Regions from separate parts of the Streptomyces sp. NPDC050433 genome, predicted to be linked through region 2. Evidence: riboswitches for the same ligand, from Rfam matches in the RefSeq annotation. Region 2 holds a riboswitch; the other holds the start of a gene.

Region 1 (10,665 bases), on a different contig from region 2:
CTACCTGATCAAGTAGCGGGCCACAGCGCCCGACGTATTCGCGCACAGTCCAGAAGCACCGACGCAGAAGATCCTGACACCGGGGTAATCCGTGAAAAAGCTCTCCGCACGACGACGCCATCCGTTGGCGGCGGTCGTCGTCCTACTCCTCGCGCTGGCGGCCACCGGGGGGCTGTACGCCGCGTTCGCGCCCGCGGGCAAGGCACAGGCAGACGACACCGCCCAGTCCCTCGCCATCGACGAGGGCAAGAAGCTGTACGCCGTGGGCTGCGCGAGCTGCCACGGCGTCGGCGGTCAGGGTACGTCCGACGGTCCGTCGCTGACCGGCGTCGGCGCCGCCGCCGTGGACTTCCAGGTCGGCACCGGCCGGATGCCCGCGCAGCAGCCCGGCCCGCAGGTACCCAAGAAAAAGGTCATCTACGACCAGAAGGAGATCGACCAACTCGCGGCGTACGTCGCCTCGCTCGGCCCCGGTCCGTCCATCCCGACCACCGAGCAGGTCAACCCGGAAGGCGCGGACTCGGCCAAGGGCGGCGAACTGTTCCGCTCCAACTGCGCCCAGTGCCACAACTTCGGCGGTGAGGGCGGCGCCCTCACAGACGGCAAGTACGCTCCGGGGCTTGAGGGAGTCACTCCCAAGCACCTGTACGAGGCGATGCTCACCGGTCCGCAGAACATGCCCTCGTTCCCCGACTCGACGATGCCCGAGCAGCAGAAGCAGGACATCATCAAGTACATCGAGGACGTGAACAGCAGCGAGTCGGCCAGCCCCGGCGGCTTCAAGCTCGGTGGCATCGGGCCCGTCAGTGAGGGTCTGTTCTCCTGGGCCATCGGCCTGAGCGCACTGATCGCAATCGCCGTCTGGGTCGCGGCGCACACCGCTAAGGCCAAGAGGTCATGAGTAGCAACCGGATTCCAGACGAGAACCTGCCAACTGCGCAGGAACCGGCGCATGCCGAGGTCGAGCGGACGGACGACCCGTTCGCCAACCCCGGAATGCCGGCCCACCGGCCGCGTATCCAGGACATCGACGAGCGGGCGGCCAAGCGCTCCGAGCGCACGGTGGCCCTCCTGTTCACGCTGTCGATGCTGGCCACGATCGCCTTCATCGCCTCGTTCGTCGCCTTCCCCGTCGACAAGATCGTGTACATCTGGCCGTTCGGTCATGTGAGCGCGCTCAACTTCTCGCTGGGACTGACGCTCGGAGTCGCCCTGTTCGCCATCGGCGCGGGCGCGATCCACTGGTCGCGCACCCTGATGAGCGATGTGGAGATCATCCAGGAGCGGCACCCGATCGAGGCCACCCCCGAGGTCGCCGCGAAGGCGAAGCAGGACTTCCTGCTCGGCTCGGCGGAGTCCGGCTTCGGGCGCCGCAAGCTGATCCGCAACACGATGTTCGGCGCGCTGGCCATGGTGCCGCTCTCCGGCATCGTCCTGCTGCGTGACCTCGGTCCGCTGCCGGAGGACAAGCTGCGCAAGACGTTCTGGAAGAAGGGCTTGATGCTCATCAACCAGAACACGAACGAACCGCTGCGTCCCGAGGACGTCACGGTGGGCTCGCTGACCTTCGCCCAGCCCGAGGGGCTGGACGAACACAACGAGAACTTCAACAATGAGATTGCCAAGGCAGCTCTCATGATCGTTCGTATTCAGCCCGATGAAATCAAGGACAAGCGCGAACTTGAGTGGTCGCACGAGGGCATCGTCGCTTACTCCAAGATCTGCACCCATGTCGGCTGTCCCATCAGCCTGTATGAGCAGCAGACGCACCACGTGCTCTGCCCGTGCCACCAGTCCACCTTCGACCTCGCCGACGGCGCCCGCGTCATCTTCGGCCCCGCCGGTCACGCTCTTCCGCAGCTGCGGATCGGTGTGAACGGTGAGGGTTACCTCTACGCGCTCGGCGATTTCGACGAGCCCGTCGGTCCGTCCTTCTGGGAGCGCGGATGAGTACTGCGACTGAAGAAAAGAACCGCAAGGCACCCGCGGGCGAGCGGGTCGCCGACTGGGCCGACGGCCGCCTCGGGGTCTACGGCATCGCCAAGGGCATGGTGCGGAAGGTCTTTCCGGACCACTGGTCGTTCATGCTGGGCGAGATCGCCCTGTGGAGCTTCGTCGTCATCATCCTCACGGGTGTGTATCTGACGCTGTTCTTCCACCCGAGCATGAACGAGGTCGTGTACGAGGGCAGTTACGTACCGATGCAGGGTGTCCGGATGACCGAGGCGTACGCCTCGACGCTGGACATCAGCTTCGACGTACGCGGCGGTCTGCTGATCCGGCAGATCCACCACTGGGCCGCGCTCATCTTCGTGGCCGCGATGTTCGTGCACATGATGCGCGTCTTCTTCACGGGCGCGTTCCGCAAGCCCCGTGAGATCAACTGGGTGTTCGGCTTCCTGCTGTTCTTCCTGTCGCTGTTCACCGGACTCACCGGCTACTCGCTCCCGGACGACCTGCTGTCCGGCACCGGTGTCCGCTTCGCACAGGGCGCGATCCTGGCCACGCCGATCGTGGGCACGTACATCTCGATGTTCCTGTTCGGCGGGGAGTTCCCCGGCCACGACATCGTGGCGCGGTTCTACTCGATCCACATCCTGCTGCTGCCGGGCATCCTGGTCGGGCTCGTGGTGGCGCATCTGATCCTGGTCTTCTACCACAAGCACACGCAGTTCGCGGGTCCCGGCAAGACCAACAACAACGTGGTCGGCGCGCCGTTCCTGCCGATCTACATGGCGAAGGCCGGCGGGTTCTTCTTCCTGGTCTTCGGCGTCATCACGATCATCTCGGCCATCGCCACGATCAACCCGGTGTGGGCCATCGGCCCGTACCGTCCGGACCTGGTCTCCACCGGAGCGCAGCCGGACTGGTATCTGGGCTTCTCCGAGGGCCTGATCCGAGTGATGCCTGGCTGGGAGATCAACTTCTGGGGTCATACGCTCGTGCTGGGCGTGTTCATCCCGCTGATGATCTTCCCGCTGGTCCTGGTGGTCCTCGCGGTCTACCCGTTCATCGAGTCCTGGGTCACCGGCGACAAGCGCGAGCACCACATCCTGGACCGCCCGCGCAACGTCCCGACCCGGACCGCGTTCGGTGTGGCATGGCTGACCCTGTACTTCATCCTGCTCATCGGCGGCGGAAACGACATCTGGGCCACCCACTTCCATCTGTCGATCAACACGATCACCTGGTTCATCAGGATCGCGTTCTTCGTCGGGCCGGTCGTCGCGTTCGTCGTCACCAAGCGGATCTGTCTGGGACTTCAGCGCCGCGATGCCGAGAAGGTGCTGCACGGGCGGGAGTCCGGTCTCATCAAGCGGCTGCCGCACGGTGAGTTCATCGAGGTCCACGAGCCGCTCGACCAGTCGGCGCTGCACTCGCTCACCGCGCACGAGCAGTACAAGCCGGCCGAGATCGGCCCGACGGTCGACGAGAACGGTGTCGTGCGCAAGACCTCGCCGGTGGAGAAGCTGCGGGTCAAGCTGAGCAAGGGCTACTACGGCGAGGGAAGCCAGATCCCCAAGCCGACGGCCGAGGAGTACAAGGAGATCACGAGCGGCCACGGCCACCACTGATCGTCCGCCGTACGCGTCGGGCCCCGGCCCGGTCCCTTCGAGGGGACCGGGCCGGGGTCTTCGTGTGTTCAGGGCTCCGTTTGTGTACGGCTCGGGCAATCCGGCTGTCCGCAGTTCGGGCGGCGGGTCCGGGAACGCGGCCGACGCCGATAGGCTGACGCCCGGCAGCACGGGCCAGACGGCCGTGCACCCGTCCACAGACTTCCTGGAGCGAGCATGAGCAGCGCTGTCACACCGGCCGGAGGCGACACCCTGGCGGCGCGTTCCTGGCCGGGTGTACTGAACTCGCTGCTGCGCGGCCAGGACCTCGACGCCGGCGACACCGCCTGGGCCATGAACCGCATCATGAGCGCCGAGGCCACCGACGTGCAGATCGCGGGCTTCGCCGTCGCGCTGCGCGCCAAGGGCGAGACCGTGGACGAGGTCACGGGTCTCGTACGCGCCATGTACGAGCACGCCAACACCATCGAGGTGCCCGGCGCCACCGTCGACGTCGTCGGCACCGGCGGCGACCTCGCCAAGACCGTCAACATCTCCACGATGGCCGCGATCGTGGTGGCCGGGGCGGGCGGCAAGGTCGTCAAGCACGGCAGCCGCGCGTCGTCGTCGGCGAGCGGCGCGTCCGACGTGCTGGAGAAGCTGGGCGTCAATCTGGAACTGACGCCGCGGCGGGTCGTGGAGGTCGCCGAGGAGGCGGGCATCACCTTCTGTTTCGCGGTGAAGTTCCACCCGGCGCTGCGGTACGCGGCCAAGGCCCGCAAGGAGCTGGGCGCGCAGACAACGTTCAACATCCTGGGGCCGCTCACCAACCCGGCGCGGGTCCGTGCCCAGGCGGTCGGCGTGGCGGACATCCGGATGGCGCCGATCGTGGCCGGTGTGCTCGCCGAGCGGGGCAACTCCTCGCTGGTCTTCCGCGGCGACGACGGCCTGGACGAGCTGACCACGACGGCCACTTCACACGTATGGGTGGTTCGGGACGGCCGGGTCACGGAGCAGACCTTCGACCCCAGGGACATCGGCCTGGAGCTGGTCCCGGTCGAGGCCCTGCGCGGCGCGGACGCGTCGTACAACGCGGACGTCGCGCGCCGGCTGCTGGCCGGCGAGACCGGCCCCGTACGGGACGCGGTGCTGCTGAACGCGGCGGCGGCACTGGTGGCGCTGGAGCCGGCCGACGGCACGTTGAACGACCAGCTCGCGGCGGGAGTCGAACGGGCGGCGAAGGCGGTGGACTCGGGCGCGGCGAGGCGGACGCTGGAGCGCTGGGTGACCGCGAGCAACGCGTAGGCCCTGTCCGGCGGCTCAGGGGGGGGCCGGTGCTCGGCCACGCCCGGCGGCCGGGTGGCGCGTCCCGTATCGCGGACGGCCGCTGGGCCGTCGCGCAGCGGTGGGGTAATCTCCCCCCAGGTCATGAGTGACAGCGACTACGGCCCCGGCCCGCTGTCCGGCAACCCTCCGTCCGTGGCGGGGTGCCCCGGGTGAAGACCAGGCCGTAGGCAGCGAGGTCTGCGGCAAGCGCGGACCCCTGGACATCGTTCGGATGTCGTCATCCCTGGGGTCCTGGTCCTCAAGGGAGCAGTCTCGTGAGCAAGCGAATGCGATAGGGCCACGGGCGGGTCCGTGAAGTCCTGTCCGGCTCACGACGTCTGGCACGCACCAGCCGCCGTCAGCCGCGCCCCATGGGCGGACGACATCCCTTCGCGGACCGACCCCGAGCCCGTTCCCGGCACTCACCGCGCCGGGGCACAGGGCCGGCCCTCGTCAGTGAGCGACACCCCCGCAGCGTCCCGCGCCGTCACGGCTCTCGCCGTCACGACGACGCGCCCGGCTGCCGGGTCCTGATGCCGTTTCCGCCTCGTCCTGCCGGGAGATACCGCCATGTCCGCACCCACCGACGCCCTCACGCACACCACCACCGACCAGCCGCTGCCCGTCCTCGGACGCGATGTCACCGTCCCCCTCGTCACCGGCGGCGAAGTCACCTACGCCGCCCTGGACTACGCGGCCAGCGCCCCCGCCCTCCAGCGGGTCTGGGACGACGTCGCCGCCTACGCCCCGTACTACGGCAGCGTCCACCGCGGCGCCGGGTATCTCTCGCAGCTCTCCACCGACCTCTTCGAGAACAGCCGCCGTACCGTCGCCGGATTCCTCGGCTGTCGCGAGGACGACCAGGTCGTCTTCACCCGGTCCACCACCGACTCGCTCAACCTGCTGGCCGCCGCGCTGCCCCCCGGCTGCGAGGTCTACGTCTTCGAGACCGAGCACCACGCGTCGCTGCTGCCCTGGCGCGACGCCCGCGTCAGCTACCTGAACGCGCCGCGCACCCCCGCCGAGGCCGTCGCCACGCTGGAGCGCGCCCTCGCCGGACGCGACCCGAAGGGGCCCGCCCTGGTGTGCGTGACCGGCGCGTCCAACGTCACGGGCGAGCTGTGGCCGGTACGCGAACTGGCCGCCGCCGCGCACGCCCACGGCGCCCGCGTCGTGCTCGACGCCGCGCAACTCGCCCCGCACCACCCCGTGGACATCGCGGAGCTGGACGTGGACTGGGTGGCCTTCTCCGGGCACAAGCTCTACGCGCCGTTCGGCTCCGGTGTGCTCGCGGGTCGCGCCGACTGGCTGCGGGAGTCGGAGCCGTATCTCGCCGGTGGTGGCGCCAGCCGCAAGGTCGCGCGCCGGGGCGACGGCGGTGTGGACGTCGAGTGGCACACCACCGAGGCCCGGCACGAGGCCGGTTCGCCGAACGTCATCGGGGTGTACGCGATCGCCTCCGCCTGCCGGGCGCTCACCGACGCGGGCTTCGACCGGCTCGTCGAGCGGGAGCGGGAACTGGTGGCGCGGGTGCGCGAGGGGCTGGCGGAGGTGCCCGAGGTGCGGGTGCTGTCGCTGTTCGGCGACGACGCCCCCCGCGTGGGCGTCATCTCCTTCGTCGTGGACGGCTGGAACAGCTCGCACTTCGCCGCCGCGCTCTCCGCGGAGTACGGCATCGGCGTACGGGACGGACTCTTCTGCGCCCACCCGCTGGTGCGGACCCTCCTCGGCGGCGACGCCGGGGATCCGGGGGAGTGCGGCGCGCCCGACGCCGGTCCCGGTGAGAAGTCGCTCAACGCGATCCGGGTCAGCTTCGGCGCGGGCACGCCGGACGAGCACGTGGAGCGGTTCACCGGCGCGGTCAAGGAACTCGTCCGGGACGGGGCGCGCTGGAACTACCGCACCGAGGACGGCCGTTGCGTCCCGGACCGCGGCTGAAAGCGGGCGACAGACCCTAGGGCCTGATCCACAAGACAGGCCCTAGGCGTCGAGGCCGATCGCGAAGGCGGCTTCCAGGTCGTGCTGGGAGTACGTACGGAACGCCACGTGCGTGTCCGTCGCCTCGACGCCGGGGATCTTGCTGATGCTGCCGGGGATGACGTCCGCCAGGTCGTCGTGCTTGGCGACCCGCACCATGGCGATCAGGTCGTAGGTGCCGGTGACGGAGAAGACCTCGCTGACGTTCTCCAGCGCCGCGATCGACTCGGCGATCTCGGGGATCCGGTCGACGCTGGTCTTGATGAGCACGATCGCGGTGATCACGGTTGACGTTCTCCCTCGGTGGCCGCTGAACGGGGCTTCACTCTAGCCGTACGCCGGAACAGCCCCCAGGCGGCGACGAAGCCGAGGGCGAAGCCCACCAGATGCGCCAGATACGCGACGCCGGGGCCCGGCTCGGCGTCGCGGGCCGCCAGCCACTGCAGGACGAACCAGAAGATCAGGACGATCCAGGCGGGGAAGCGCAGTGGCAGGAAGAAAAGGAACGGAAAAAGGCTGGTGACGCGCGCGCGGGGAAAGAGACAGAGGAAGGCGCCGAGCACACCCGAGATCGCGCCCGACGCCCCCACCAGGGTCTGGCCCGAGTCCGCGTTCGCCACGGCGAAGGCGAGCAGGGCGAGATAGCCGCAGACGAGATAGAAGAGGGTGAACCGCACCCGCCCCATCCGTTCCTCGGCCATCGCCCCGAAGACATAGAGGAAGAGCAGGTTGCCCAGCAGATGGAGCCAGCTGCCGTGGATGAACAGCGCGGTGAGAGGGGTGAGCAGAGCGTGGGAGTCGCCGCGCGTCAGCTGGTCGGGGATCACCCCCCAGCGTTCGAAGTACGCGCTCTGCGCGGAAAGCAGCGTGTCGCCCGTTCCGTACGCGGGGTTGAACCCCGAGAGCGGACCGGTCAGGAAGGCCAGAGCGCACAGACCGATCAGACCGTAGGTCACCACCGGCGCTCCGGCCGCCGCGCGCCAATTGATCATCCACGGATCATCCCGTACGCGGACAGACAGGTACAGACCGCCTCGCCGCGACACGGGGTGGGCGGGAGGCCGTAGGGTTACGGCGCGCGCGTGCGACTTCAGGACATCAGGGCTCGACGAGACTCGACGAAAGCGACGGCACGATGACGACGGTTCCCCTGCCGACCGACGCCACCCGGTGGCGCTGCACGCTGTGCGGCAATCTCACCCGGTTCGACGTGACGCGCTCGTCCAAGGTGGTGGAGTACGTCCATCTGGACCTGGCCGGGGAGTCGAAGGTCGAGGAGCGCGACGTGGTCAGTGAGACCATCGAGTCCGTCCGCTGCCGCTGGTGCAACGCGGTGGATCAGATCGAACTGGTTGACAGGCCGGGCGCCGGCTCCTGAGGGAGTCGCCCGAAAGGCGTAGTGGGGTGACGGATCGTGGAGCAGCCCGCAAGTGGCGCTGAGCCGGCCGGGGCGGCCGGCGGCGACGCCGAGGCGCTCGACAGGCCGCTGCCCGAGGGAGTGCGCCGCCGGGTCGTGGCGCTGGTCTCGGACGCCTTCGGCGGTCTGACCGTCAACGAACTGCCCGCCCAGCTACGACAGTACGCGCGCTTCACACCGACCCGGCGGGCCCGGTTCGCGGGCAACGCGATGGCGGCGGCCCTGGAGAGCGACCCGGTGTTCCGGCAGCGGATCGGCGAGCGGTTCGCCCAGGCGGACCCCGAGCTGTCCGCCGCCGTCGAGTCGGGGTCACCGCCCCCGGCCGCCGACCCCGTCGACGTGGCGGCGGCGGCCTATGTCCTGCGCCCGGTCGGCTGGGTGAAGCTGGTGGCCGCCGCGGGCGAGGAGGTCCAGCGCGCCGACGCCGAGCGCGTCGACGAGGAGAACCGCCGCGAGCTGGAGCGGCTGCGCGAGGAGCTGGCGCAGGCCCGCGCCTCGACCAGGAGCGAGACGGAGCGGCTGCGTACGGAGCTGGACGCCGCCCGCCGGGAGGCCGAGGCCACGCACCGCAAACTGCGCAGCGCCCTGAGTGATGTGAAGCGCGGCGAGGCCGCCCTGCGCCGTACGGCTGCCGAGACCGAGACGGCCCGCGCGGAGGCCGCGGCCCAGTTGTCGGCCGCGGAGAGCGAGTCGCGGCGGCTCAAGGCCCGGCTCGCGGAGGCGGAGTCGGCGGTGGAGGCCGGGCGCCGCGCCGCGCGCGAGGGGCGCTCGGTGGAGGACATGCGGCTGCGGCTGCTGCTGGACACCGTGCTGGAGTCGGCGCAGGGGCTGCGGCGTGAGCTGGCGCTGCCGCCGGTCGCCGCGCGCCCCGCCGATCTGGTCGACGCCGTGGAGCCCGGCCGAATGTCTCCCAAGGACGTCGCGGCCCGTGCGCTGTCCGACATGGACCCGGCGCTTCTGGACCAGTTGCTGGCGCTGCCGCAGGCGCATCTGGTCGTGGACGGCTACAACGTCACCAAGACCGGCTATCCCACGATGCCGTTGGAGAAGCAGCGGCTGCGGCTGCTCGGCGGGCTCGCGATGCTCGCGGCGCAGTCCGGCGCCGAGATGACATGTGTCTTCGACGGCGCCGAACTGGCCGCCCCCGTGCTGCTCGCGCCGCCGCGCGGGGTGCGGGTGCTGTTCTCTAAACCGGGTGTGACGGCTGACGAGTTGATCCGTCAACTGGTCCGTGCGGAGCCGCCGGGGCGTCCGGTGGTGGTCGTCTCCACCGACCGTGAGGTCGCCGACGGGGTGGCGCGGGCCGGCGCGAGACCCGTCGCGTCCGCCTTGCTGCTGAAGCGGCTTTCGCGCGTCTAGTAACTCCTGTGGCCAATGCGGCATTTGGTCACCTCATGTCACATCACAGCGTCAATTGTTCGTCACTGTCTGTGCGATGTATGTGAAGAAACCACTCCACGCCCAAATTTTTTCCCTTCAGGATTTGAACTGATCACGAGAAGGTCACTAGGGTCAGGCCTCGAACCTTCGCGCGGTTGATCACCCATCCGGGGTGGCGGCGAAGGAACCGCCGAATTCGTGTAGTTCAGTCCGGTCGGACCGGATTCCCGGCCTCGCCGGGAAAGCTGAGCCTCATGGAGCCGGGGATCCGCTCCCTGTACCCGGTAGGCGGTTTGAGGAAGAAGGAGCTCGCCTTCGTGGCGTCCCACCGTCGTCCCAAGCAGCCGAGCCGCGCCCGCGTGACCGTGCTCTCCGCGACCGCAGCCGCGGCCGTCGCCCTGACGTCCCAGGCGGCGCAGGCCGCTCCGAAGCCGTCGAAGGAAGACGTCAAGGAGAAGGTCGACAAGCTCTACCACGAGGCCGAAGCCGCGACGGAGAAGCACAGCGGCGCGCAGGAGAAGGAAAAGAAGCTCGAAAAGCAGGTCGAGGCGATCCAGGACAAGGTCGCGCGCGGCCAGGAGGAGCTCAACGAGCTGCGTACCGGCCTCGGTTCGATGGCCAGTGCCCAGTACCGCTCCGGCGGGATCGACCCGGCTCTCCAGCTGTTCCTCTCCGCCGACCCGGACGACTATCTGGACAAGGCCTCCGTGCTGGACCAGATGGGCGGCAAGCAGGTCAGCGCGCTGGAGAAGATCCAGGCCAAGCAGCGGATCCTCGCGCAGCAGCGGCAGGAGGCGACCCTCAAGCTGAAGGACCTCGCCGACACGCGTACGGAGCTGGCGAAGAAGAAGAAGGCCGTCCAGACCAAGCTCAACGCCGCGAACAAACTCCTCAACACGCTGACCGCCGAGGAGCGGGCGCAGATACAGCAGGAGGACGCGGAGCGCGCCGCCCGTGGCAACGAGCGCGTCAACCTCGGCAACGAGACGGCCTCTTCGGGCCGCGCCGCCG
Region 2 (10,665 bases):
CGCCTCCCGAAACCGGCGCTGCGCATCCTCGAATGCGCGAGGTGTGGTGCCCCCGGCCGCCCGGAAGCCCTCCCGAACGGCGAATGCGCCCCCTGCCGCGGCGAGCCCACCCCCGTACGCCCACAGCCACGCGCGCCGCTCCCCCCGCAGAACGTCCGCGCCTGGGCCGCCGAGGCCCGCGCGGCGGCACTGCGCCCACCCGAAAGGACACAGGTATGACCCTTCAACCCACCCGTCCGAGAAGCAAGGCACGATGTAGGGGAGGAGGCGACGCCATGACCCCCAGCAGCACTGAAGACGCCCAGATGTCCGTCAAGGAGTTCGAGCAGATCGCTCACCACACCCCTGAGACGGTGACGCTCGAATTCATCAACGGAAAGTTGGAGGTCAAGCACGTGCCGGACGGGGCTCACGACGAGATCATCATGTGGGTCGCCGACCAATGCATGCAGTCCAGGGCGGAACTCCGGCTGTACCGTGAGCGCGGGCTCAAGGTCGAGACGTACCGCAATGGTCGAGCCCGTCCTGATGGAGCCCTCGCGCCGCGCGGGCACTTCGCCAACCACGGCGAGTGGTCCGATCCGGGCGGCGTGCTCATGGTCACCGAAGTGACCTCGTACGACGGCGACACCCACAGCCGCGACCGCAAGGAAAAGCGCGACGGCTACGCGGCAGCCGGCATCCCCGTCTACCTCCTCATCGACCGCGACTCCAACGAGCTTGTCGTCTACACGGAACCGCGAAACGGCGCATACAAGGCCCGTCGCTCGCACCCGTTCGGCGCCACCGTCACGCTCCCCGACCCCGTCGCCATCACCCTCGACACCGACGAGCTGAAGAACTACATCAGTTGAACGCCCCGAGGGCGGCACCCCCTCTCGGGAGTGCCGCCCTCGGTTCGTCAATCCGTGCTGGACCGTCGATCAACCAGAGGCTGATCAGAAGTCCATGTCACCGCCCGGCATGCCGCCCGGCGCGCCGCCCGCCGCGGCCTTCTCCGGCTTGTCCGCGATGACGGCCTCGGTGGTGAGGAACAGCGCCGCGATGGACGCCGCGTTCTGCAGGGCGGAGCGCGTGACCTTCGCGGGGTCGATGATGCCCTCGGCGATCATGTCCACGTACTCGCCGGTCGCGGCGTTCAGGCCGTGACCGATCTTGAGGTTGCGGACCTTCTCGACGATGACGCCACCCTCAAGCCCCGCGTTGACCGCGATCTGCTTGAGCGGGGCCTCCAGCGCGAGCTTGACGGCAGCCGCGCCCGTCGCCTCGTCGCCGTCCAGCTCCAGCTTCTCGAACACCGAGGAAGCCTGGAGCAGAGCCACGCCACCACCGGCGACGATGCCCTCCTCGACGGCGGCCTTGGCGTTGCGCACCGCGTCCTCGATGCGGTGCTTGCGCTCCTTCAGCTCGACCTCGGTCGCGGCACCGGCCTTGATGACGGCCACGCCGCCGGCCAGCTTCGCCAGGCGCTCCTGGAGCTTCTCGCGGTCGTAGTCCGAGTCCGAGTTCTCGATCTCGGCGCGGATCTGGCTCACGCGACCGGCGACCTGCTCGCTGTCACCGGCACCGTCGACGATGGTGGTCTCGTCCTTGGTGATGACGACCTTGCGGGCGCGGCCCAGCAGGTCGAGACCGGCGTTCTCCAGCTTGAGGCCGACCTCCTCGGAGATGACCGTGCCGCCCGTGAGGATGGCGATGTCGTTCAGCATCGCCTTGCGGCGGTCACCGAAGCCCGGAGCCTTGACGGCGACGGACTTGAAGGTGCCCTTGATCTTGTTGACGACGAGGGTGGACAGCGCCTCGCCCTCGACGTCCTCGGCGATGATCAGCAGCGGCTTGCCCGACTGGATGACCTTCTCCAGGAGCGGCAGGACGTCCTTGACGCTGCCGATCTTGGAGTTGACGATCAGGATGTACGGGTCGTCGAGCGACGCCTCCATACGCTCCATGTCGGTGGCGAAGTACGCCGAGATGTAGCCCTTGTCGAAGCGCATGCCCTCGGTGAGCTCAAGCTCAAGACCGAAGGTCTGCGACTCCTCGACGGTGATGACGCCTTCCTTGCCGACCTTGTCCATCGCCTCGGCGATGAGCTCGCCGATCTGGGTGTCGGCGGCGGAGATGGAGGCCGTCGAAGCGATCTGCTCCTTGGTCTCCACGTCCTTGGCCTGCTCAAGAAGCGCACCGGAGACGGCCTCGATGGCCTTCTCGATACCGCGCTTGAGGGCCATCGGGTTGGCGCCGGCGGCCACGTTGCGCAGGCCCTCGCGGACCAGGGCCTGGGCCAGGACGGTCGCGGTGGTCGTACCGTCACCGGCGACGTCGTCCGTCTTCTTGGCGACTTCCTTGACCAGCTCGGCGCCGATCTTCTCGTACGGGTCCTCGAGCTCGATCTCCTTGGCGATGGACACACCATCGTTGGTGATCGTGGGGGCGCCCCACTTCTTCTCGAGGACGACGTTCCGGCCCTTGGGGCCAAGGGTGACCTTGACGGCGTCGGCGAGCTGGTTCATCCCGCGCTCGAGACCGCGCCGTGCCTCCTCGTCGAACGCGATGATCTTGGCCATGTGAAGTGGTCCTCCCGGACAGGGGGTGGATTTCTCCGGACCGTGCCCGCGCCCGCGACGGACGGCCTGAGAGCCTTGCGGTTCCTTGCCCCACAGACTCCCGGACCTCGCTGACCCGGTCCATAAGTTGTCACTCTCACCTGCAGAGTGCTAACGCCAATGATTAGCACTCGACCCCCGAGAGTGCAAGCGGCTCCCGGGCAACCACGACCACGCGCGGACCCACGCGCACGCACGAGGGGTCCGTATCCCCTGCCGGGATACGGACCCCTCGTGTGTGAGTGCGTCGCTGGCCGATCGCGCCGGGATCAGACGGCGAGCTTGACCATGTCCGCCTGCGGACCCTTCTGGCCCTGCGAGATCTCGAACTCAACTCGCTGACCTTCTTCAAGGGTGCGGTAGCCGTCCATCTGGATCGCGCTGTAGTGGACGAAAACATCCGCACCACCGTCGACCGCGATGAAGCCGTAGCCCTTCTCCGCGTTGAACCACTTGACGGTGCCCTGAGCCATGCCCAACTCCCCTATTACTGGCCCCTGCGCGGGACCGCACTTCGCGCCGGAACGCGTCGACCGCGGCTGAATGTATCTGCCCAACTGCCCTCTGCAACAGGTCAATCGGACGAGAATTCTGGGCAGGCCGGAACACGCAAAGGGGTGAATTGCCGGGCGACCAGGGCAAGTCGGGCCGGGCAAAGCGCAAGGAACCGCGCAAACAACGTCGACACTTCGACCGCATCTTGTCGCGATCGCATATGCGCGAGGCACATTCGGAGCGCGGGCGGTGGCGGGGCTACCCCGACTGTATCGCGTTCAACCTCATGGAATTACCCCCTCCGCTTCTCTTGCGGAGGAGGCAACGCCGTTCACTGTGCGTGGTGCTGAGCCGCGTTCAGCCGCCGGCGACAGCCGGGATGATCGAGATGCCGGCGCCGTCCGGCGTGGCGGTCTCCAGTCCCTGCTCGAAGCGGACGTCGTCGTCGTTCACGTACACGTTGACGAACCGCCGCAGCTTGCCCTGGTCGTCCAGGACGCGGGCGGCGATGCCCGGATGGTTCGCCTCCAGGGACTCGATGACCTGGGAGACGGTCGCACCCTCGGCCGGAACCTCGGCCTTGCCGTCGGTGTACGTACGGAGGATGGTGGGGATACGGACGTTCACGCTCATCGGTTTCTGCCTTCCGGGAAGTTGCGGGTCGGTGAGCTGCTCAACGCGCCAGACCCGCCGCGCGGAACGCGTCGAGGCTCGGCGGAATCGTCGCGGTCGGCCCGGTCGTCGGCGCGACGGCGTCCAGCGTCTTGAGCCCGTCACCGGTGTTCAGCACGACCGTGGTGAGCGAGGGGTCGAGCAGACCCGCCTCGATCAGCTTGCGCGTCACCCCCACGGTCACCCCGCCCGCCGTCTCGGCGAAGATGCCCTCGGTCCGCGCGAGCAGCTTGATCGCGTCCACGACCTGCTCGTCGTTCACGTCCTCCACGGCGCCGCCCGTGCGGCGGGCGATGTCCAGGACGTACGGGCCGTCGGCCGGGTTGCCGATCGCCAGCGACTTGGCGATCGTGTTCGGCTTCTGCGGCCGTACGACGTCGTGGCCGGCCTTGAAGGCGACCGACACCGGCGAACAGCCCTCGGCCTGCGCGCCGAAGATCTTGTACGGCTTGTCCTCGACCAGGCCGAGCGCGATCAGCTCCTTCAGCCCCTTGTCGATCTTCGTCAGCTGCGAGCCCGACGCGACCGGGATGACCAGTTGGTCGGGCAGCTCCCAGCCCAGCTGTTCGCAGATCTCGTACGCGAGGGTCTTGGAGCCCTCGCCGTAGTACGGGCGGAGGTTGACGTTGACGAAGCCCCAGCCCTCACCCAGCGGGTCGCCGATCAGCTCGGAGCAGAAACGGTTCACGTCGTCGTAGTTGCCCTCGATACCGACGAGTTCGCCGCCGTAGATCGCGGCCATGACGACCTTGCCCTGCTCCAGGTCGTGCGGGATGAAGACGCAGGAGCGGAAGCCGGCGCGGGCGGCGGCGGCGCCGACGGCGCCCGCGAGGTTGCCGGTGGAGGAGCAGGAGAGGGTGGTGAAGCCGAAGGCGCGGGCCGCCTCGACGGCGATGGCGACGACGCGGTCCTTGAAGGAGTGCGTCGGGTTGCCGGAGTCGTCCTTCACGTACAGGCCGCCGGTGACGCCCAGTTCACGGGCGAGGTTGTCGGCCTTGACGAGCTTGGTGAAGCCGGGGTTGATGTTCGGCTTCGACGCCACGTCGGCGGGGACGGGCAGCAGCGGGGCGTAGCGCCAGATGTTGTCGGGGCCGGCGGCGATGCGCTTCTTCAGGTCCTCGGGGTCGCCCGTCGGCAGGTCGTAGGCCACTTCGAGCGGGCCGAAACAGCTCTGACAGGCGAAGATCGGGCCGAGTTCGAAGCGTTCCCCGCATTCGCGGCACGAGAGGGCGGCGGCGGGTCCGAGGTCGACGGTGCCGACGGCGGCATCGGCGGTGGTGTTCTGAGCAGTCTGCACAGCCATGAAGGCGAGGCCCTTTCCTCATCTTCCTCGCGACGCGTCTCGCCGCAAGACGGAATTGGCACCTTCCCCACCGTGACCTCGCGGTCGGCGGGAGGGTTGCCGGGGCTTCAACGGGCCGTTCCCTCTGCCCCTCTGGATGAGCGGTATTCGATTGTCAGCGTGAGGACCCCCGACATGCGACGGTCATCCGCGTTGTTCAAGACTGTAACCGAACCACCGGACGGTTGAAGGGCTCGTCCGATCCGCGAGATGGAGATCACGTGCTGCAAGAGGTGGAGCGCTGGCTGGCCCGGCGGTCCTGGTCGGCGGCCGACCGGCCGGTCGACGCGCTGGTCGCGGCCAAGAAGTGCGCGCAGGTCAGCGTGGTGCTCCCGGCCCTGAACGAGGAGGCGACGGTCGGCCGGATCGTGTCGGTGATCCGGCGTGAACTGATGGCGGGCCCGGCGCCGCTCGTCGACGAGCTGGTGGTGATCGACTCGGGCTCCACCGACCGCACAGGGGAGGTCGCGGCGGCGGCCGGGGCGCGGGTGGTGCACCGGGACGACATCCTGCCGAGGCTGCCGGCCGTGCCGGGCAAGGGCGAGGTGCTGTGGCGCTCGCTGCTGGTGACGAGCGGCGACATCGTCTGTTTCGTGGACGCGGATCTGAAGGACTTCTCGGCGGATTTCGTGTCGGGGATCGTGGGGCCGCTGCTGACCGAGCCGCAGGTGCAGTTCGTGAAGGCGATGTACGACCGCCCGCTCGGCGACGAGCCGGGGCAGGGCGGCCGGGTGACGGAGCTGGTGGCACGTCCGCTGCTGAATCTGCACTGGCCGCTGCTGGCGGGGTTCGTGCAGCCGCTGGGTGGTGAGTACGCGGTACGGCGCTCGCTGCTGGAGCGGCTGCCGTTCCCGGTGGGGTACGGGGTGGAGCTGGGGCTGCTGGTGGACGCGCTGCACACGGTGGGGCTGGACGCGCTGGGCCAGGTCGACGTCGGGGTGCGCAGGCACCGGCACCAGGACGGGCAGGCGCTGGGGCGGATGGCGGCGGCGATCTACCGGACGGCGCAGCTGCGGCTGTCGCGGGGGCATCTGGTGCGGCCGGCGCTGACGCAGTTCGAGCGGGGCGAGGGGGGCTTCGAGCCGCGTACGCACGCGGTGGACACGGAGGAGCGGCCTCCGATGCGGGAGATGGCGGAGTACGAGGCGCGGCGCGCGGCATGACCGCTTCATTCGTATGATTTACGTATCGATTTGCCTATATTGCCCGGTATGTCAATGACTGCGACCGCTGCGATGACTGTGCTGGCCGTGAGCCCCCTGAACCCGGAGCAGCTGTGGCTCCTCGGCGGTATGGCGCTCGCCCTCGTCGGTGCGGGGGTGGTGGCGGTGGCTGCGGCGCGTGGCCGGGGGCGTGGCTGAGCCACGCTGATCCACGCCGTCCTGAACCGTACGTTTGAGCGTTTCCGCGAAGGGCTAGGTTTCGCCTCATGGTCTCCGAGAACGTCTCCGAGTTGGTCCCTGAGCAAGCCGCACAAGCCGCCCAGGTCCTTGTCGCGTCCAACCGCGGCCCCGTCTCGTACAAGCTCGGCGACGACGGCACGCTGACCGCCGGGCGCGGGGGCGGCGGACTCGTCTCCGGCCTCTCGGCCATCGGGTCCGACACGAACGCCGTGTGGGTGTGCGCCGCCCTCGGCGACGGCGACCGCGAGGCCGTACGGCGCACGGGCGGGCGGCTCGACACCGCCGACACGGGCGGGCAGCGGGTGAGGATGCTCGGCATCCCGCCGGAGGTGTACGCGGACGCGTACAACGGCGTCGCCAACTCCACGCTCTGGTTCGTCCACCACCTGCTCTACCAGACACCGCTGGAGCCGGCCTTCGGCACGGAGTTCCGGGCCCAGTGGGCGTCGTACGAGACGTACAACCGCGCTTTCGCGGAGGCCCTGGCCGACGAGGCGGCCGACGGCGCGGCCGTGCTGATCCAGGACTACCACCTGGCGCTGGTGCCCGGCATGCTCCGGGCGCTCCGCCCCGATCTGCGGATCGGGCACTTCTCGCACACGCCGTGGGCGCCGGTCGACTACTTCCGGCTGCTGCCCGACGACATCGCGCGCCAGCTGCTGCGCGGCATCCTCGGCGCCGACCGCGCCGCGTTCCTGACCCACCGCTGGGCCGGCGCGTTCCTCGCGTGCTGTACGGAACTGCTGGGCGGGGCGGGCAACACGGCCGTCGGGGTGCACGGCCTGGGGGCCGACGCGGACTTCCTGCGGGAGCGCGCGCACCGGCCCGACGTGGACGAGCGGCTGGCCGAACTGCGCGAGCAGATCGGCGAGCACGACGGGGCACCCCGCATGGCGATCGTGCGGGTGGACCGCACGGAGCTGTCGAAGAACATCGTGCGCGGGATGCTCGCCTACCGGCAGCTGCTGACCGACCGGCCGGAGTGGCGCGAGCGGGTCACCCATGTGGCGTTCGCCTATCCGTCCCGGCAGGACCTCGCGGTCTACCGCGACTACACGGCGCGGGTCCAGGAGGTGGCCGACGAGATCAACTCCACGTACGGCACGCCCGGTTGGACGCCCGTCGTGCTGCACGTGAAGGACGACTTCGCGCGCTCGCTCGCCTCGTACCGCCTCGCGGACGTGGCGCTGGTGAACCCGATCCGTGACGGCATGAACCTGGTCGCGAAGGAGATCCCGATCCTCTCGGAGGGCGGCTGCGCGCTGGTGCTGTCGCGCGAGGCGGGCGCGTACGAGGAGCTGGGCGAGGACGCGCTGGTGGTGAACCCGTACGACGTGACGGCCACGGCGGCGGCGCTGCACGAGGCCCTGACGATGGACGACGACGACCGCACGGCCCGTACGAAGCGCCTGGCCGCCGCTGCGACGGCGCTGCCGCCGCAGCGGTGGTTCCTGGACCAGCTGGAGGCGCTGCGCGCCCTGTGAGCGGCGGCGGCTCACCAGGCGACGGGGCGGTAGTCCTTGAGCAGTACGCCGTGGACCGGGCTGCCCGCCTGGCCCTGGACGATCGGGTGGTAGACGCGCGCCGCGCCGTCCACGATGTCCAGCGGCGGGCGCCAGCCGGTGGCGGCGTGCCGCTCCCTGGCGGGCAGGGGTTTCTCGTCCGTGACCCAGCCGGTGTCGACGCTGCACACGTGGATGCCGCGCGTCGCCAGGTCGGCGGCGCTGGTGCGGGTGAGCATGTTGAGTGCGGCCTTGGCCATGTTGGTGTGCGGGTGGCGGCTCGTCTTCTTGTGGACGGTGAACCGGCCCTCCACGGCCGACACGTTGAGCACATACCGCCGTGGGTGCGGTGACGCCGCGAGCAGGGGCAGCAGACGGTCGGCGAGCAGGAACGGGGCCACGGCGTTGACGAGTTGGACCTCCAGCAACTCGGCCGGGTCGACATCGCCGAGCCGGGCGGTCCAGGAGTTCTCGGCGGCGGTCTCGGTGAGCAGACCCGCCTCGTCCACGGCCGGCAGCACGGCGGTGGCAGGCAGCACGGCGGTGGCTGTCGCGCGCCGTACGAGCCCGGCGGCCCAGGGCCCGGCCTCGACCTCGGTGTTCCCGGTGCCGGGGACGGCGAAGTCGGGCGCGGTCCAGACGGCGGGCAGGGCCGCGTGCCGTTCGGGCGCGGCCTCACCTGCCGCCAGGGCGGAGTAGGCGCGCGGCGAACGGCGCAGAGTCTGGGCCGCGTTGTTGATCAGGATGTCCAACGGCCGTGCCTCGGCCAGCAGATGGTCGGTGAAGGCCAGCACCTGCCGGGGGTCGCGCAGGTCCAGCGCGGCGACGCGCAGCCGGTCCCACCAGTCGGCGGCGTCGGGGGCCGCCGCGAAGCGCCGCACCGCGTCCTGCGGGAAGCGGGTGGTCACGGTCAGGTCGGCGCCGTCGCGCAGCAGCATCAGCGCCAGCTGGTACCCGATCTTGACGCGCCCGCCGGTCAGCAGCGCGCGGCGCCCGGTCAGGTCGGTGCGGGCGGCGCGCCGGGCGAGGTTGTCGCGGGCGCAGCCGGGGCAGAGCCGGTGGTAGAAGTGGTGGATCCGCAGGTAGTGGTCCTTGCAGATGTAGCAGCGTTGCGGACGGCCCAGCTCACCGACGAACAGGTCGGCCTGCTCCGGATCCCCGCCGGGCGGCGGGGCGTCCATCGTGCGGTCCGTGGCGCCCATGACGGTGCCGGCCTGGATCTTGGCGTCCGCGGCGGCGCGTGCTCCGCGCGTGGCGGAACGGCGCTTGCGCCGCCCGTCCCGGAAGAGCCCGCTCGCGGCCCGCTCCAGCTGCTCGCGCCGGGGATCCTCGATCGACAGGTCCCGCGCCTCGTCCAGCAGCTCCAGCGTCGCCCGTATCCGGTCGTCGTCCATCGAACCCTCGCCCCCGTTCACACCGAAGGACCATGATGCGCGAGCCGGACACGCGGTGTCTTCCGCGTTTCGGGCCGGGCCGCGCGGTCGGTCCTCAGAGGCGGGCGGCCACCGACGCGAGGAAACCGGTCAGCGCTCCCGGACCCGGCAGCACCAGGTCGGCCTTCTCGGCGAGTTCGGGGACCTCTCCCGCACCGCTGCACAGCAGCAGTCCCGGATGGCCCTTCGCGCGCAGGGAGTTGACGGCGGCGTAGGCCGCCAGGTCGCCCAGGTCGTCGCCGCCGTACACGACCGTCTCGGCGCCGATCTCGCGGACGTACTCCTCCAGGGCCACGCCCTTGTCCATGCCCGGTGGGCGCAACTCCAGGACGAGGCGGCCCGGTTCGAGCAGCAGCCCGTGCCGCCGCGCCAGGTCGGCGAGCGGTTCGCGCAGATCGTCGAACGCGCCCTGGGGGTCGGTGGCGCGGCGGGTGTGGACGGCGACCGCCTGGCCCTTGTCCTCGATCCACGCACCGTGCCAGGACTCGAACCGTTCGAGGAGTCCGGGGAGTTCGGTGCGGGCGGCGGCGACTCCGGGGTGCGGCGGCGGGGTGCGTACGGTGCCGCTGACCGCGTCCCAGCGCTCCGCGCCGTAGTGGCCGAGCACGACGAGGTGTTCCAGGCCGGGTACGCCGGCGAAGCCGCCGTACCGCACCGCGACAGCGGCCGGGCGGCCGGTGACCACCGCGACGGACGCGACGTGCGGGGCGAGGGCGACGAGGGCGGGGACCGCGCCGGGGTGTGCGCGGGCGCGTTCGGGGTCGGGGACTATGTCGGCGAGCGTGCCGTCGAAGTCGAGCGCGACGACGGCCTTGCCGGGCCGGGCGAGAAGCGCGGCCAGGCCTTCGGCGCCGGCGGCGGTGACGGGGGTCGGCAGGGGGTTCGCGTGGCTGCCCATGCTCCGACCCTATCCGCGTGACGCGTCCGGCGGCGGCGAAAGCCTCCGCGCAGCCGCTCAGCGGCTCAGCGGCGGGCGCGGCGCGCGTCCCTGATCCGGCGGAGGCGGTTGACGGTCACCGGGTCGTGGACAAGGGCCAGCGGATCGTCGATGAGCACGCCCAGCAGTTGGTAGTAGCGGGTCGGTGAGATGCCCAGCTGCTCGCGGATGACGCGCTCCTTGGCGCCGGGGCCCGGCCAGGTGCGCTGCTCCACGGCGAGGACGGCGCGGTCCCGGTCGGTCAGTTCCGACCGTCCGGGGGAACCGCGCCCGTCGTC

Evidence for each region. A riboswitch is a leader RNA that binds a small molecule or an ion and turns the genes downstream of it on or off. The one in region 2 is predicted to bind S-adenosylmethionine.
Region 1: it holds a riboswitch for S-adenosylmethionine, as region 2 does, so the genes downstream of both, ACIBLA_RS31585 (aminotransferase class V-fold PLP-dependent enzyme) here and thrC (threonine synthase) in region 2, are expected to answer to the same signal.

The regions. Positions count from the first base shown of each region.
Region 1 is NZ_JBITIB010000033.1:81,151-91,815, reverse strand. Features, by position in the region: gene ACIBLA_RS31610 (heme-copper oxidase subunit III) at 1-16, shown strand, start outside; gene ACIBLA_RS31605 (c-type cytochrome) at 92-901, shown strand; gene ACIBLA_RS31600 (Rieske 2Fe-2S domain-containing protein) at 898-1,950, shown strand; gene ACIBLA_RS31595 (cytochrome bc complex cytochrome b subunit) at 1,947-3,575, shown strand; gene trpD (anthranilate phosphoribosyltransferase) at 3,792-4,859, shown strand; SAM riboswitch class IV at 4,979-5,096, shown strand; gene ACIBLA_RS31585 (aminotransferase class V-fold PLP-dependent enzyme) at 5,451-6,818, shown strand; gene ACIBLA_RS31580 (Lrp/AsnC ligand binding domain-containing protein) at 6,861-7,142, opposite strand; gene ACIBLA_RS31575 (rhomboid family intramembrane serine protease) at 7,139-7,849, opposite strand; gene ACIBLA_RS31570 (hypothetical protein) at 7,993-8,235, shown strand; gene ACIBLA_RS31565 (NYN domain-containing protein) at 8,272-9,633, shown strand; gene ACIBLA_RS31560 (NlpC/P60 family protein) at 9,972-10,665, shown strand, end outside.
Region 2 is NZ_JBITIB010000020.1:131,859-142,523, reverse strand. Features, by position in the region: gene ACIBLA_RS24445 (hypothetical protein) at 1-219, shown strand, start outside; gene ACIBLA_RS24440 (Uma2 family endonuclease) at 276-854, shown strand; gene groL (chaperonin GroEL) at 939-2,564, opposite strand; gene ACIBLA_RS24430 (cold-shock protein) at 2,873-3,076, opposite strand; gene ACIBLA_RS24425 (ubiquitin-like small modifier protein 1) at 3,456-3,731, opposite strand; gene thrC (threonine synthase) at 3,772-5,073, opposite strand; SAM riboswitch class I at 5,089-5,216, opposite strand; gene ACIBLA_RS24415 (glucosyl-3-phosphoglycerate synthase) at 5,334-6,275, shown strand; gene ACIBLA_RS24410 (hypothetical protein) at 6,330-6,473, shown strand; gene ACIBLA_RS24405 (trehalose-6-phosphate synthase) at 6,542-7,999, shown strand; gene ACIBLA_RS24400 (SDR family NAD(P)-dependent oxidoreductase) at 8,011-9,411, opposite strand; gene otsB (trehalose-phosphatase) at 9,506-10,348, opposite strand; gene ACIBLA_RS24390 (DUF3263 domain-containing protein) at 10,414-10,665, opposite strand, start outside.